DNA from 2 places in the Streptomyces sp. NPDC001902 genome. Region 1 is predicted to be linked to the other one. Evidence: predicted binding sites of a transcription regulator. Region 1 holds the regulator's gene; the other holds the start of a gene.

Region 1 (4,984 bases):
GGCCGTGACCAACGTCGACAGGACCGTCCGGTCGGTCAAGCGCCACATGGGCACCGACTGGAAGATCAACCTGGACGGCAAGGACTTCAACCCGCAGCAGATGAGCGCCTTCATCCTGCAGAAGCTGAAGCGGGACGCGGAGGCCTACCTCGGCGAGAAGGTCACCGACGCGGTCATCACGGTCCCGGCGTACTTCAACGACTCCGAGCGCCAGGCGACCAAGGAGGCCGGCGAGATCGCGGGCCTGAACGTCCTGCGCATCGTCAACGAGCCCACGGCCGCCGCCCTGGCGTACGGCCTGGACAAGGACGACCAGACCATCCTCGTCTTCGACCTCGGTGGCGGCACCTTCGACGTCTCGCTGCTGGAGATCGGCGACGGCGTCGTCGAGGTGAAGGCCACCAACGGCGACAACCACCTCGGTGGTGACGACTGGGACCAGCGCATCGTCGACTACCTGGTGAAGCAGTTCGCCTCGGGTCACGGCGTGGACCTGTCCAAGGACAAGATGGCGCTGCAGCGTCTGCGCGAGGCCGCCGAGAAGGCGAAGATCGAGCTGTCCTCGTCCACCGAGACCTCGATCAACCTGCCCTACATCACGGCCTCCGCCGAGGGCCCGCTGCACCTGGACGAGAAGCTCACCCGCGCCCAGTTCCAGCAGCTGTCCCAGGACCTGCTGGAGCGCTGCAAGATCCCGTTCCACAACGTGATCAAGGACGCGGGCATCCAGCTCTCCGAGATCGACCACGTCGTCCTCGTCGGCGGCTCGACCCGCATGCCCGCCGTCGCCGAGCTCGTCAAGGAGCTGACCGGCGGTCAGGACGCCAACAAGGGTGTCAACCCGGACGAGGTCGTCGCCATCGGCGCCGCCCTCCAGGCCGGTGTCCTCAAGGGCGAGGTCAAGGACGTCCTGCTCCTCGACGTCACCCCGCTGTCCCTCGGCATCGAGACCAAGGGCGGCATCATGACCAAGCTGATCGAGCGCAACACCACGATCCCGACCAAGCGCTCGGAGATCTTCACCACGGCCGAGGACAACCAGCCGTCGGTGCAGATCCAGGTCTACCAGGGCGAGCGCGAGATCGCGGCGTACAACAAGAAGCTCGGCATGTTCGAGCTGACCGGTCTGCCGCCGGCCCCGCGCGGCATCCCGCAGATCGAGGTCGCCTTCGACATCGACGCCAACGGCATCATGCACGTCTCCGCCAAGGACCTCGGTACCGGCAAGGAGCAGCGCATGACCGTCACCGGTGGCTCCGCGCTGCCGAAGGACGACATCGACCGCATGATGCGCGAGGCCGAGCAGTACGCGGAGGAGGACCACAAGCGCCGCGAGTCCGCCGAGACCCGCAACCAGGCCGAGCAGCTGGTCTACCAGACCGAGAAGTTCCTCAAGGACAACGAGGACAAGGTCCCCGGTGACGTCAAGACCGAGGTCGAGGCCGCCGTCGCGGACCTGAAGGAGAAGCTGAAGGGCGAGGACTCCGCCGCCATCCGCGAGGCGACCGAGAAGGTCGCCGCCACCTCGCAGAAGCTGGGCCAGGCGCTGTACGCCAACGCCCAGGCCGAGGGCGGTGCGGCCGGTGCCGCGGGCGGTGCCCAGCCCCAGGCCGACGACGACGTCGTCGACGCAGAGATCGTCGACGAGGACAAGAAGGACGGTGCCGCGTGACGGAGGAGACCCCGGGCTTCGAGCAGGAGCCTGACGTCCCCTCTGCCGAGGCCGGTTCCACCTCGCCGGGGGACTCCCCCGGCGAGGCGGGGCCCGGCGCCGGGTCCGCCGACCAGGCGGGCCCGGCGGCCCCGGCCGGGGACGCGAACGCCAACGTCGCTCTGCAGGCGCAGCTGGACCAGGTGCGCACGGCGCTCGGTGAGCGCACGGCGGACCTCCAGCGGCTCCAGGCGGAGTACCAGAACTACCGCCGCCGGGTGGAGCGGGACCGGATCGCGGTCCGCGAGATCGCGATCGCGAACCTGCTGACCGAGCTGCTCCCGGTGCTCGACGACATCGGCCGCGCCCGGGACCACAAGGAGCTGGTCGGCGGGTTCAAGTCGGTCGGCGAGTCCCTGGAGACGGTCGTCGCCAAGATGGGGCTGCAGCAGTTCGGCAAGGAGGGCGAGCCCTTCGACCCGCTGGTGCACGAGGCCCTGATGCACAGTTACTCGCCGGACGTCACGCAGACGACCTGCGTGCAGATCCTGCAGCCCGGGTATCGCATCGGTGAACGCACCATCCGCCCCGCGCGGGTGGCCGTCGCCGAGCCCCAGCCGGGCTCGCAGGGCACGCAGAAGAACGACGACACGGCGGACGAGGAGAACGGTGGCCCCGAACAGGGCTGACGTGGGTAGCGCACGGAAGGAGGGACGCCGGGGATGAGCATCAGCAGGGACTTGTTCGAGAAGGATCTCTACAAGGTCCTCGGCGTCCCGAAGGACGCCACCGAGGCGGAGATCAAGAAGGCGTACCGGAAGCTCGCCCGCGAGTTCCATCCGGACGCCAACAAGGGCGACGCCAAGGCCGAGGAGCGCTTCAAGGAGATCTCCGAGGCCAACGACGTCCTGTCGGACCCCAAGCGCCGCAAGGAGTACGACGAGGGCCGCGCCCTCTTCGGCAACGGCGGCTTCCGCACTGGCCCGGCCGGCCCGGGCGGGTTCGGCTTCGACCTCGGTGACCTCTTCGGCGGCGGCCCCGGCGGCACCACCACCCAGGGCGGCGGTTTCGGCGGCGGCCTCGGGGACGTGTTCGGCGGTCTGTTCAACCGCGGCGCCGGTACGACCCGTACGCAGCCGCGGCGCGGCCAGGACATCGAGACCGAGGTGACGCTGAAGTTCACCGAGGCGGTGGACGGCGCCACCGTGCCGCTGAAGATGACCAGCCAGGCCCCCTGCAAGGCCTGCTCCGGCACCGGCGACAAGAACGGCACGCCCCGGGTGTGCCCGACCTGCGTCGGCACCGGCCAGGTCTCGCGCGGCGGCAGCGGCAGCTTCTCGCTCACCGACCCGTGCACGGACTGCAAGGGCCGCGGCCTGATCGCGCAGGACCCCTGCGAGGTCTGCAGCGGCAGCGGCCGGGCCCGTTCGGCGCGCACCATGCAGGTGCGCATCCCGGCGGGTGTCACCGACGGGCAGCGCATCCGGCTGCGCGGCAAGGGCGCGCCCGGCGAGCGCGGCGGCCCGGGCGGCGACCTGTACGTCACCGTGCACGTCGACGCGCACCCGGTGTTCGGACGCAAGGGCGACAACCTCACCGTCACCGTGCCCGTCACCTTCGTGGAGGCGGCGCTGGGCGGGGAGATCAAGGTGCCGACGCTCGGCGGTCCCGCCGTGACCCTCAAGCTGCCCCCCGGCACGCCCAACGGGCGTACGCTGCGGGCCCGCGGCAAGGGCGCGGTCCGCAAGGACGGCACCCGCGGGGACCTGCTGGTCACGATCGAGGTCGCGGTCCCGGCGACCACCGAGGGCAAGGCGCTGGACGCCCTGGAGGCCTACCGGGAGGCGACCGCGGACGACGACCCGCGGGCAGAGCTGTTCGATGCCGCGAAGGGAGTCTGAGCCGATGAACACGAGCGGCGGCATGCGTGGCGGTCGGGGCCGCAACCCGTACGAGCTGACCGACGAGTCCCCCGTCTACGTCATCTCGGTGGCGGCCCAGCTCTCCGGGCTGCACCCGCAGACCCTGCGCCAGTACGACCGCCTCGGCCTGGTCTCGCCCGACCGTACGGCCGGGCGAGGCCGCCGCTATTCGGCTCGTGACATCGAACTCCTGCGCGAGGTCCAGCGCCTCTCCCAGGACGAGGGCATCAACCTGGCCGGGATCAAGCGCATCATCGAACTGGAGAACCAGGTGGCGGCCCTGCAGTCGCGGGTCGCCGAGCTCTCCGCGGCCCTGGAGGGCGCGGCGGCCGCAATGCAGCAGCGTGAGGCCGCCGTCCACGCCTCGTACCGGCGTGACCTGGTGCCCTACCAGGACGTCCAGCAGACCTCCGCGCTGGTGGTGTGGCGGCCCAAGCGGCCGGAGTGACCGGCCGCCGCTCATGTGACGACCCGGCCTAGGCCAGCAGGTCCGCGGGGCCGCGCGAGACGCGGTGCAGATGGCGCCCCGAGGCGACCATCGCCTCCAGCAGCCGGTGGCCCTCCGCGGCGGGGATGAGCCCCCCGGCGCACGCCTCCCGTACGAGGTCGAAGGTCTCCTTGGTGGTGACGCCCCGCCGGCGCGCGAAGTCGCGGGCCGAGCGGTCGTCGGTGATCCAGACCGAGCCCCGGAACTCACGGCGCCGGGTGATCAGCACGCACGTCTCGGCCTCGCCGAGGTGCTTGGTCGGCAGGTGGGACGAGCCGCCGAAGACCGCCCGGCGCAGCCGGTCGACCTCCCGCAGTTCGGCGCCGTCGCTGATCTCCACGGGCTCGCCGAGCCACCCGGCCTCCGCCAGTCCGGCCAGCCGCGGCAGGAACCGCGCGGAACGGCCCGCCTCCCAGGCCACGGCCTGGGTCCAGCGGCCGCGGCCGTCCAGCACCTTCTCCAGCAGGAGCAGCCGGTCGACGGCCGCGAAGTTGCACAGGACGGTGTTGTCGGGGAACCACCACGTGGTCATGGCTGGAAGACCGGATCCCCTTCTTCCGCGTCCTGTTGCTCGATGCCGTTGCCCGGGGGCGGTTCGGGCGCGAGGAGGTCGTGCAGCCGCTCCACGTCGGTGCCCAGCAGCGCGGCCAGCGGACGCAGGGTCGTCTCCCCCGCCAGGTAGGCCTTGTACAACTCCGAGGCGACACGGGGCGGGAAGCGCTCCGCCGAGGCCCGCGAGGCCTGCTTCTGGTAGTCGTCGCCGGCGCCCGCGAGCAGGTGGCAGGCCTCCGTGGTGAGGGCGCGCAGCTGTTTGCGGCGTGCCGCGTCGATGAGTCCCAGCTGGTGCAGCCTGGCCGCCAGCGCGCTCGGCGACACCCGGAAGCGCACGACGAGCCGCTCGAAGCCGGCGTCCGAGAGCCCGCC
Region 2 (4,984 bases), on a different contig from region 1:
GCCGTCGGCGGGGTCCGGTTCGCGCCGGATGAGTCCGAGCACCTCCAGGGCGCGCAGTTGACGGCTCATCGTGGCCTTGCCGACGCCGAAGTAGCCGGCGAGCACGGTGGCCCGCTCGGGACCGGTCTCGGCGAGCCTGGCGAGGATCCCGTACGCCGCGGGCTCCAGGTCCGGATGGACCTCGCGGGCCATCTCGCCGGAGGAGGCTCGGGCGCGCCGCAACAGGACGGTGAGCTCGCGTTCGAGCGCCTCCATCACGGGGTCCGCCTCCCCGGGGGAGCCGGCGGTTCCGGCCACCTCGTCACCCGCTTTCCGTCGTGAAACCTGTCATATCCGGCCGCCGTGTACACAGCGTCCCCAGTATTTCGCAGACGCCGACGCACGGCGTGACCAGGGCCCCTTCCCCACTTGGTGTCCCCGCCCCGCACGGCCCGGCCACGCGGCCGCCGCCGCGTGGGCCGGCTGCGGCACGCACGGGAGCGGCCCCTCCTCAGGCCGTGGGAGGGGCCGCTCTCCATTCACCCGGTCAGGGCCTGACTCAGGCCGCGACGGGGGCTTCCAGCCCGGAGTCCGCACCGGTGACGGCGGGCTCCAGGGCCAGCTTGAGCACGTGCCGGACGTCCGAGACCGCGTGGACCTCCAGCTTCTCCAGGACCTCGGCGGGGACGTCGTCCAGGTCCGCCTCGTTCCTCTTGGGGATCACCACGGTGGTGATCCCGGCGCGGTGCGCCGCCAGCAGCTTCTGCTTGACACCGCCGATCGGCAGCACGCGCCCGGTCAGCGACACCTCGCCGGTCATCGCCACGTCGGTGCGGACCCGCCGCCCCGACAGGAGCGAGGCCAGCGCGGTGGTCATGGTGACACCCGCGCTCGGGCCGTCCTTGGGCACCGCGCCCGCGGGGACGTGGAGGTGGACGCCGCGCTCCTTCAGGTCGCCGACCGGCAGCTCCAGTTCGGCGCCGTGCGAGCGCAGGAAGGAGAGCGCGATCTGCGCGGACTCCTTCATCACGTCGCCCAGCTGCCCGGTGAGCTGCAGCCCGCTGCCGCCGGTCTCCGGGTCGGCCAGCGACGCCTCGATGTAGAGGACGTCGCCGCCCGCGCCGGTCACCGCCAGGCCGGTGGACACGCCGGGCACCGCCGTGCGCCGCTCCTGCGGGTCCTGCGCCGACTCCGGCACGTGGTGCGGCCGCCCGATGAGGTCGCGCAGGTCCTGCGGGGTCACCGTGAACGGCAGCTCGCGCTCGCCGAGTTCGTGCTTGGCCGCGACCTTCCGCAGGATGCGGGCGATCGAACGCTCCAGGGTGCGCACGCCCGCCTCGCGGGTGTACTCCCCGGCCAGCTTGCGCAGGGCCGCGTCGTCGACCGTCACCTCGTCCTCGCCGAGCCCGGCCAGCTCGCGCTGGCGCGGCAGCAGGTGGTCACGGGCGATGACGACCTTCTCGTCCTCGGTGTAGCCGTCCAGCCGCACCAGTTCCATGCGGTCCAGCAGCGGCTCCGGGATGGCCTCCAGGACGTTGGCGGTGGCGAGGAACACCACGTCGCTCAGGTCCAGCTCGACCTCCAGGTAGTGGTCCCGGAAGGTGTGGTTCTGGGCCGGGTCCAGGACCTCCAGCAGGGCCGCGGCCGGGTCGCCGCGGTAGTCGGAGCCCACCTTGTCGATCTCGTCCAGCAGGACCACCGGGTTCATGGACCCGGCCTCCTTGATGGCGCGCACCAGGCGGCCGGGCAGCGCGCCGACGTAGGTGCGCCGGTGGCCGCGGATCTCCGCCTCGTCGCGGACGCCGCCGAGCGAGACCCGCACGAACTTCCGCCCCATGGCGCGGGCCACGGACTCGCCGAGCGAGGTCTTGCCGACGCCGGGCGGGCCCACCAGGGCCAGCACCGCGCCTCCGCGGCGGCCGCCGACGACCCCGAGACCGCGGTCGTTGCGCCGCTTGCGCACGGCCAGGTACTCGGTGATGCGCTCCTTCACGTCCTCCAGGCCCGCGTGGTCGGCGTCCAGCACCGCGCGCGCGCCGGGGATGTCGTAGGCGTCCTGGGTCGTGGTGTTCCACGGCAGCTCCAGGACGGTGTCGAGCCAGGTGCGGATCCAGCTGCCCTCGGGGGACGCGTCACTGGACCGCTCCAGCTTCTCGACCTCCTTCAGGGCGGCCTCGCGCGCCTTCTCGGGCAGGTCGGCGGCCTCGACGCGGGAACGGTAGTCGTCCGCCTCGTCCTCAGGGTCGCCGTTCAGCTCGGCCAGCTCCTTGCGGACGGCCTGCAGCTGCTGCCGCAGCAGGAACTCGCGCTGCTGCTTCTCCATGCCCTCCTGGACGTCCTTGCGGATGGTCTCCGCGACGTCCTGCTCGGCCAGGTGGTCACGCAGCCACTGCGTGGCCAGCTTCAGCCGGGCGACCGGGTCCAGGGTCTCCAGCAGCTCGATGCGCTGGCTGGTGGTGAGGAAGCCGGAGTAGCCGGCGTTGTCCGCGAGCTGCGAGACGTCCTCGATCTGCTGGACGCGGTCCACGACCTGCCAGGCGCCGCGCTTGCGCAGCCAGCTGGTGGCCAGGGCCTTGTACTCCTTCATGAGCTCCGCGACGGTGCCCGGGGCCTCGGCCGGTGCGGTCTCGGAGAGCTCGGTGCCCTCCACCCACAGGGCGCCGCCGGGGCCGGTCGTGCCGGCGCCGATGCGCACGCGGCTCACCGCGCGGATCACGGCACCGGGATCGCCGTCCGACAGGCGTCCCACCTGCTCGACGGTGCCCAGCGTGCCCACGCCCGCGTAGTCCCCGTCCACCCGGGGAACGAGCAGCACCCGCGGCTTGTTGCCGAGTCCGGGCCGACCGGACCGCTGGGCGGCCTGCGCCGCCTCGACCGCGGCGCGCGCCTCGGCGTCGGTCAGGTCCACCGGCACGACCATGCCGGGCAGGACCACCGAGTCGTCGAGGGGCAGCACGGGCAGGGTGAGCGGCGCGAACGCCGACGAAGACGATTGAGCCATTATCTCTCCCTAAGCAATCAAGTTGAGCTATGCAGACTCAATGCATCTGATGCCCCTGGTGTTCCCCGAGCCGTGTTCGCTCTGAGCGATCGGCCGCGCCGCACGGTGCGCGCCTCCGCCGCCGCCCCCGAGAACCGTTCGCGGGGGCGGCGGCGATAGAGGGGCGTGAGACTCTTCCGCCCCATGAGCCATGAGCCGCCCGGGGACGACGCGCTGATGCGCGCGATCGCCCGGGGCGACACCCAGGCCCTCGCCGATCTGTACGACCGCCATTCCGGATGGCTGCACGCCCGGCTCACGCGGCGCTGCCCGGACCCGGAGACCGTCCGGGAGGTGCTGCAGGACACCTTCGTGGCGGCCTGGCGCTCGGCGGGCACCCACGGCGGCGGAGCCGCGGGCGGCTGGTTGTGGGTGATCGCCGCCCGGCGGCTGGCGGACGCCCGCCGCGCCGCGGTGCGGGCCGGCACCCGCGACCTCCTGGCCGCGGAGGAGCCCGGCACCACCCCCTCCGCCGAGGAGCACGTCCTCGCCGGCCTGGAGTACGGCGACGTCGGCGCCGCGCTCGACCGGATCTCCCCCGAACTGCGGGCCGTCCTGCGGGCGACCGTGATCGACGGCCTCACCACGCGGGAGGCCGCGCGCCTGCTCGGGATACCCGAAGGCACCGTCAAGACCCGGGCCTCGCGGGCGCGCCGCGAACTGCGCGCCGCCCTCGCCGCCCTCGGCACCGCAGGAGGAGCCGCATGCTGACCCCCGCCCGGGGACGCCTCGCGTGGCGCACCCCCGGAACCCCGCAGGCGGACCGGACCGGCTGGCACGTGCCGGACGGCACGGCCGCCGCCTACGCCGACGGCACGCTCGCCGACCCCGCCGCCTGGTCGGTGGACAAGCACCTGGAGTCCTGTGCGGCCTGCGCCGCCCGGATCTCCTCGCTGGCCAGGGCGGGCGAGGGCGGAGCGGTCCTCTCCGGGGTCCGGGCCGCGGTGCTCACCGCGGCCACGGGCAGCGTGCCCGCCCCGGCCCCGCCGCTCGCGCGGGCGGCCGGGGCCCGGCCCTGGCGCGCCGCCGTCCGGTCCGCGCGCACGCTGCCTCCGGCCTGGGTGGCGTCGGTGCTGCTGACGCTGGCGGTGGCCGTGGCCCTGACGCGTCTGGGCGGGGCGCCGCAGGGACGCCCCTGGCTTCTGCTGCTCGCCCCGGCGCTGCCGCCGGTGGGCGTGGCCCTCGCGTACGGGAGGTACGGCGACCCGGCCCACGAACTGGCCGCGTCGACGCCCTCCGGGGGGCTGCGGCTGCTGCTCACGCGCACCGCAGCCGTGCTGGCGGTGTCCGTGCCGCTGCTGACCGCCGCCGGAGGCGTCCTGGCGGGCACGGGCGCCGCGGTGGCGTGGCTGCTGCCGGGGCTCGTGCTGACCGGGGCCACGCTCGCGCTGGGCAGCTGGACCGGCTGCCACCGGGCCGCCGCCGTGGTGACGGCCGGCTGGCTGTGCGCCGTCGTCCTCTGCGGGCTCCCGACCGGGTCCGCGCCCCTGCTGCTCTCCCCCGCCGCGCAGCCCGCCTGGGCCGCGGCCGGCGCCGCCTGCGCCCTTCTCCTGACCCTTCGCCGTACCGCTTTCGACCACCTGGAGCGCCCATGACGACCGAGCCGACCGTCTCCCTCGACGGTCTGACCGTGAGACATCGCCGGACCACCGCCCTGGACGCCCTCGACCTGCGCGTCGGGCGCGGGGTCCACGGACTGCTCGGGCCCAACGGCGCCGGGAAGACCTCGCTGATCCGGGTGCTCGCCACCGTGGCCGGGTACCGGTCGGGCCGCCTGGAGCTGCTGGGCCACGACCCGGCGACGCAGGCCGGACGCACCGCGATCCGGCGGCGCCTGGGCTACCTGCCGCAGGAGTTCGGCTACTACCCGGGCTTCACGGTGCGCGAGTTCGTGGCGTACGTGGCCTGGCTGAAGGAGATGCCCAAGGCCGCGGTTCCGGCGGCCGTCGACCGCGCGATGGAGCG

The links. Region 1 encodes HspR, which represses chaperone genes until heat shock. Its sites were predicted from a motif close to TTGAGNNNNNNNNNCTCAA; they were not measured.
Region 2: lon (endopeptidase La) is a predicted target of HspR. The motif match lies at 3,003-3,021, and genes of this name have one in related genera.

What each region holds. Positions count from the first base shown of each region.
Region 1 is NZ_JBIATA010000001.1:332,492-337,475, forward strand. It holds gene dnaK (molecular chaperone DnaK) at 1-1,672, shown strand, start outside; gene grpE (nucleotide exchange factor GrpE) at 1,669-2,340, shown strand; gene dnaJ (molecular chaperone DnaJ) at 2,374-3,552, shown strand; gene ACFYYN_RS01590 (heat shock protein transcriptional repressor HspR) at 3,557-4,021, shown strand; gene ACFYYN_RS01595 (PIN domain-containing protein) at 4,050-4,592, opposite strand; gene ACFYYN_RS01600 (ImmA/IrrE family metallo-endopeptidase) at 4,589-4,984, opposite strand, start outside.
Region 2 is NZ_JBIATA010000002.1:125,519-130,502, forward strand. It holds gene ACFYYN_RS03800 (MarR family winged helix-turn-helix transcriptional regulator) at 1-255, opposite strand, end outside; gene lon (endopeptidase La) at 539-2,980, opposite strand; gene ACFYYN_RS03810 (RNA polymerase sigma factor) at 3,164-3,730, shown strand; gene ACFYYN_RS03815 (zf-HC2 domain-containing protein) at 3,724-4,614, shown strand; gene ACFYYN_RS03820 (ABC transporter ATP-binding protein) at 4,611-4,984, shown strand, end outside.